2 regions of the Colwellia sp. NW0002-52-1 genome follow, and region 1 is predicted to be linked to the other one. Evidence: predicted binding sites of a transcription regulator. Region 1 holds the regulator's gene; the other holds the start of a gene.
What was found. Region 1 encodes NrdR, which represses ribonucleotide reductase genes. Its sites were predicted from a motif close to AAACACNANATNTNGTGTTT; they were not measured.
Positions count from the first base shown of each region.

Region 1 (3,428 bases):
TCGCTTCAGAAAACTACTGTAGTCCACGTGTACTTGAAGCTCAAGGTTCACAACTTACCAACAAGTATGCTGAAGGTTACCCTGGTAAGCGTTACTACGGTGGTTGTGAATATGTTGATATTGCAGAGCAACTTGCTATAGACCGTGCAAAAGAACTTTTTGGCGCTACTTATGCGAACGTTCAGCCACATGCTGGCTCTCAAGCTAACTCAGCTGTTTTTCAAGCGTTAGTTTCTCCAGGCGGTAAAGTTTTGGGCATGAGCTTAGCGCATGGTGGTCATTTAACGCATGGTTCACATGTTAACTTTTCAGGAAAGTCATATGAAGCTATTCAATATGGTTTACACCCAGAAACTGGCGATATTGATTACGCTGAATTAGAGCGCTTAGCTTTAGAGCATAAGCCTGAGATGATCATTGGTGGTTTCTCTGCGTTTTCTGGTGTGGTTGATTGGGCTCGTATGCGTGAAATTGCTGATAAAGTTGGCGCATACTTCTTCGTAGATATGGCTCACGTTGCTGGTTTAGTTGCTGCTGGTTTATATCCAAACCCAGTACCACATGCCCATGTAGTTACAACGACAACACATAAAACATTAGCTGGCCCACGTGGCGGTTTAATTGTTTCTGGTTGTAATGATGAAGATGTTTACAAAAAATTAAATAGTGCAGTATTCCCAGGTGGCCAAGGCGGACCATTAATGCATATTATTGCTGCAAAAGCCGTAGCATTTAAAGAAGCATTAGCACCTGAGTTTAAAGTTTATCAACAAAGTGTTTTAGATAACGCTAAAGCTATGGTTGAAGTGTTACAAGAGCGTGGCTATAAAGTTGTTTCAAACGGTACCGACAACCACTTGTTATTATTAGATTTAATAGACAAAGACATTACAGGTAAAGATGCTGATGCCGCCTTAGGTCGCGCACATATCACGGTAAATAAAAACTCTGTGCCTAATGATCCGCGTTCACCATTTGTTACTTCAGGCCTTCGTCTTGGTACACCAGCAATTACTCGTCGTGGTTTTGGCGTAGAAGAAACTAAAACAACCACGAACTGGATTTGTGATATTTTAGATGATATTGAAAACGATGATGTTATTGCTAAAGTTCAAGCAGGCGTTAGTGAACTTTGCGCACGTTTCCCTGTTTATAAGTAACTGTTTAGCGCTAAGCACTCGAGATAAAAGTAGTGTTTAGCCGTGTTACTTAAGCTAAATGAACATCTAAAAGTGGCCACAATTGTGGCCATTTTTTTTGACTGTTTTTTATTTGTTAAATTTTTAGTAATACCAAATATAATAAGTTATTGACGATTTAAACCGCCTTAAAATGAACGATTATTTATTTCAATGGTATAAGTTATATTGCGAATAATAATAAGTTATTTCGCTTAATGATCTGTTTTCCATTAAAATACTGACAATAAAATGTCTATGACATGTTAACTACGGAATATTTCAATGTATTGCCCCTTTTGTTCAGCTAACGATACTAAAGTTATTGACTCTAGATTAGTCTCAGATGGCCATCAAGTTCGTCGTCGTCGTGAATGTTTAGCATGTCACGAGAGATATACTACGTTTGAAAGTGCTGAGTTAGTTATGCCACGTATTATTAAGCGTGATGGCTCTCGTGAACCTTTCAACGAAGATAAAATGCGTAATGGTCTGCTGCGTGCTTTAGAGAAAAGACCCGTAAGCACCGAAGAAATGGAACTATCGATTAACAAATTAAAATCGCAGTTACGAGCAACCGGCGAGCGCGAAGTATCGAGTGAAATGCTTGGTACTATTATTATGGAGCAACTGAAAAGTTTAGACAAAGTGGCTTATATTCGTTTTGCTTCCGTTTATCGCTCGTTTGAAGATATTAAAGAATTTGGTGAAGAAATTGCCCGCTTAGGTGATATTGATTAACTTTTATTTTGTCATCAGCAGACAGAAAATTTAACCCTGAGTCCATAAATGAATAAATTTTCGTTACAAGATCATCAGTTTATGCAACGTGCTATTTATTTAGCAAAACGTGGTCATTACACTACATCGCCTAACCCAAGAGTTGGCTGTGTTATTGTGCTTAATGGTGAAGTGGTTGGTGAAGGCTTTCATGAAATATCAGGGCAAGGTCACGCAGAGGTTCATGCATTAAAACAAGCTGGCGCTAAAGCTAAAGGTGCCACCGCGTATGTTACGTTAGAGCCTTGTAGCCATTTTGGCTTAACACCGCCGTGTGCAGAAGCATTAATAAAAGCACAAGTGGGCCATGTTATTGCCGCTATGGTTGATCCCAACCCACAAGTATCAGGCCGTGGTCTTGAACGCTTAAAAAGTGCAGGTATAACCACAGAGTTTGGTTTATTAGAGCAAGATGCTCGAGACTTAAACCCGGGCTTTATTCGCTTGATGACCACTAAGTTGCCTTATGTTCGTTGTAAATTAGCCGCAAGCTTAGACGGTAAAACGGCGATGGCTAGCGGTGAAAGCCAATGGATAACATCGGCTCATGCGCGCGAAGATGTTCAACGACTAAGAGCCCAAAGCTGTGGCGTTATTTGTGGTGCAGATTCCGTAATTTTTGACGACGCTAAAATGACCGTGCGCTGGAGCGCTTTGGGTGAGCTAAAAAACAGCTACGAAAAGTCTAAAGTTAGGCAGCCTATTCGTATTGTTATTGATAGTAAAAATAGGCTCACGCCTGATCTCGCTATCTTTAAAACAGCAAGTAAAATAATATTAATTAGAACATCTATTGAAAATGAACAAACATGGCCACATTTCGTAGAGCAGGTAGTTATTTCTAAAGCTAAAGATAGCGAGCAAATTAGCCTTAAACACTTACTTATTTATCTGGCTCAACAAGGGTTAAATGACATATTAATTGAGTCAGGCGCTAAGCTAGCCGGTGCTTTTATGAGCGAAAATTTGGTCGATGAATTGATACTATACCAAGCACCAAAACTTATCGGCAGCGAAGGGAAAAGTTTGGTAGATATACCGGCTATATTGCAGTTATCAGAGGCTAAAGACCTTAATATTACTGATATCAGTATGGTTGGTAAAGATATTAGAATAACGGCCATGTTCAGTCGTTAATTTATAAGATTGTATTACACTAATTAACATTTAAATTATCAGCATACAGAAAATGAGACACACAACATGTTTACAGGGATCATAGAAGCCGTAGGGCGTTTAAGCGCTATCAATAGTTCAGGTGACGGCGCGCGCGTTACTATAGATACGGCAGCACTAGACTTATCTGATGTAAAGTTGGGTGACTCAATAGCCACAAATGGTATCTGCTTAACGGTAGTATCTCTTGGTGGTGCTAATTTTAGTGCTGATGTCTCTAGCGAGACTTTAACGCGAACAGGATTAGCGCATTATAAAATAGGCGATAGTGTCAACCTTGAGAAAGCTATGCTG
Region 1 covers NZ_BAAJLU010000001.1:542,297-545,724, reverse strand. The annotation lists gene glyA (serine hydroxymethyltransferase) at 1-1,160, shown strand, start outside; gene nrdR (transcriptional regulator NrdR) at 1,464-1,919, shown strand; gene ribD (bifunctional diaminohydroxyphosphoribosylaminopyrimidine deaminase/5-amino-6-(5-phosphoribosylamino)uracil reductase RibD) at 1,968-3,095, shown strand; gene AC27H3_RS02255 (riboflavin synthase) at 3,162-3,428, shown strand, end outside.

Region 2 (3,428 bases), on a different contig from region 1:
CATAAAAGCTTTATCCGCCCTTCTACTTTAATCGGTTGGGCTGAATCGTTTGATTTAAAATGTATAGACGCTGCAGGCATTCATTACAACCCATTAACTGAAAACCATAAATTAACCTCATCACTAGATGTTAATTATATTTTGTGTTGCCAGCGTCTTTAATTTTTATAAGACACGCAATCATCGCGTTGTTTAATGTTTATATTAAACGTTTAAAAACAACGCGCCTTCCCTTTTAAACTTACCTTTAACTTAGAGCTGCATTATGCCTTCAACTAACAATAAAAAACAAAACTTAGCAAGCGTACTATTTGATCTTGATGGCACCTTATTAGATACCGCTGATGATTTAGGCGCAGCTTTAAATTTTGTTTTAGCACAACACAATAAACCGCAAGTGGCGGCAAAAGATTATCGACCTGTTGCCTCAGATGGCGCCTTAGGCTTATTATCTCTTGGTTTTGGCGATGCTATTAAAGAGTTTGATTATGAAACATTGCGTAAACAGTTTTTAGATTATTACCAAGAAAACATCGCCGTACATACTTGTCTTTATCCTGGTGTAGCTGAATTACTGCTGCATTTAGAGACTAATAAAATACCTTGGGGTATTGTAACCAACAAACCTGAGGGCTTAACTAAAGCGTTACTTCCTCACTATGCTGAATTTAAACAATGTGCGGTTATGGTAGCTGGTGATACATTACCACTGCGTAAGCCTGATCCAGCTCCTATTTTATATGCTTGTGAACAAATAGGAGTCGATCATAAGCAATGTTTTTATGTCGGCGATGCACTTCGAGATATTCAAGCAGGTAATAGTGCAGAAATGACAACATTTGTTGCTAAATGGGGCTACATTCTTAGTAATGAAAATTGTGCTTCATGGCAAGGTGATCACATAATAGCAAACCCAATTGATTTAATATCCTTTATTAATGTATAAACCCGTTGTTAATTAACACAGCTTAACGCTATTTCTAATACAGAAAAGAAATAGCGTTTTAATATTTCTTTTAGCTTAATTTAAAGCTATTAATACCGATTTTTGACATCCACTATTTTGCGTCTCTTTTTAATTTTTTAAAATATAAGGTAGCTATATTATAAGATAACGCTAACCTAAACACTTAGTCACTGGCTTGACGATAAAGCTCGCGTTATTAGTTTTATCCCATCTAAACAATCAAATGTTTTTTCCTTATGTATTAAAGGTAATCTTAAAGCGTTGATAAAACAATCACTCGTCAATTTGTCTGTTCAATAACTAAACTAAAAACATAAGATACTGTTAAATAAGGATATTGTTTTTTATATTACCTTTAGTCATATAAAACGCAAAAATTAACTTAAAATAATTTAGTCGTTAAAAATAATTTAAAATAACCGTTGCGTTTTACAAAAACCAAAATTAAAAAGCACTACTAAGTTAGTTGTCACTAACAGATCTTTTACTCTAAAAAAATCAACTAAAAAACGATCTTTTTTATCGCTTGCATTGTCATGCAAACCTCACTATCTTGTGATTAGATTTTTAAAAACCCCAAGATATAGTGCATTTTTCATTCAGAGACACTATGAGTGACATACGATTTATCTCGTATAAAAGGCAACTTGAGGTAATTAACATTTTAATCACCTATTGTGGGTAATTAAAACAACAAATAGATTTACAGGTCATTCATGAATAACAACCTTTTTGTTACAAAACGCAACGGCTCTAAAGAGCCAATCGACTTAGAAAAAATCCATAAAGTTATTGCTTGGGCTGCTAACGGCTTAGACAATGTTTCGGTATCTCAAGTTGAACTTAAATCACATATTCAGTTTTACGATGGTATTAAAACTGCTGATATTCATGAGACCATTATTAAATCAGCTGCTGATTTAATTTCAGAAGAAACACCTGACTACCAATATCTATCTGCTCGCTTAGCGATATTTCATTTGCGTAAAAAAGCTTACGGCCAGTTTGAACCACCAGCCCTATACCCACATGTTGTAAAACTAGTTGAAGCTGGAAAATATGATGAGCATTTATTAACTGATTACACGCCTGAAGAGTTCGAGCAACTAGAAAGTTTTATGGATCACGCACGTGATTTAGATTTTAGTTACGCGGCTGTAAAACAGTTAGAAGGTAAATATCTTGTACAAAACCGTGTAACTGGTGAAATTTATGAAAGCGCGCAATTCCTTTACATACTAGTGGCAGCCTGCTTATTTGCAAAATACCCTAAAGAAACACGTTTAGATTACGTTAAAGGTTTTTACAACGCTATTTCAACTTTTAAACTTTCATTACCTACACCTATTATGGCCGGTGTACGTACACCAACACGCCAATTTTCATCTTGTGTGCTAATTGAATGTGGCGATAGCTTAGATTCAATTAATGCAACGTCTAGCTCTATCGTTAAATATGTTTCTCAACGAGCAGGCATAGGTATCAACGCTGGTCGTATTCGAGCATTGGGCAGTACCATTAGAAACGGTGAAGCTTTTCATACTGGTTGTATTCCTTTTTACAAGCTCTTTCAAACAGCCGTTAAAAGCTGTTCGCAAGGTGGTGTTCGTGGCGGCGCAGCTACCCTATTCTACCCATTGTGGCATTTAGAAGTTGAAAGTTTATTAGTACTTAAAAATAACCGTGGTGTTGAAGAAAACCGCGTTCGCCATCTTGATTACGGCGTGCAGTTTAATAAGCTTATGTACCAACGTTTAATTAAAGGTCAATCAATTACCTTATTTAGCCCTAGCGATGTACCGGGTTTATACGACGCTTTCTTTGAAGATCAAGAAAAGTTTGAAGAGCTTTACGTTAAGTACGAAGCTGATGACTCAATTCGTAAGAAATGCATAAAAGCGATTGAATTATTCACGCTATTTGCTCAAGAGCGTGCAAGTACAGGTCGAATTTATTTACAAAACGTCGACCACTGTAATACACACTCGCCTTTTGATCCTACTGTTGCGCCTATTCGTCAAAGCAACTTATGTTTAGAAATTGCCTTACCAACTAAGCCAATGGAAGATGTAAACGATCCAAATGGTGAAATTGCCCTATGTACTTTATCTGCTTTCAACTTAGGCGCGATTGAAAACTTAGACGAACTAGATGGTTTAGCCGATTTGGCCGTACGTGCTTTAGATAGCTTGTTAGATTATCAAGACTATCCTGTACCTGCAGCACACACAGCGACTATGGGGCGACGTACTCTTGGTATAGGTGTTATTAACTACGCTTACTACTTAGCAAAAAATGGTGTTTTCTATTCAAACGGGAGTGCGAACAACTTAACGCATCGAACATTTGAAGCCATTCAATTTTACTTATTAAAAGCATCTAACGCGTTAGCAATTGAACAAGGCGCTTGTCCTAAGTTTAATGAAACGCGTTTATCACAAGGTATTTTACCTATCGATAC
Region 2 covers NZ_BAAJLU010000003.1:58,640-62,067, reverse strand. The annotation lists gene ubiG (bifunctional 2-polyprenyl-6-hydroxyphenol methylase/3-demethylubiquinol 3-O-methyltransferase UbiG) at 1-162, shown strand, start outside; gene AC27H3_RS04490 (HAD family hydrolase) at 266-946, shown strand; gene nrdA (class 1a ribonucleoside-diphosphate reductase subunit alpha) at 1,684-3,428, shown strand, end outside.
Region 2: nrdA (class 1a ribonucleoside-diphosphate reductase subunit alpha) is a predicted target of NrdR. The motif match lies at 1,540-1,559, and genes of this name have one in related genera.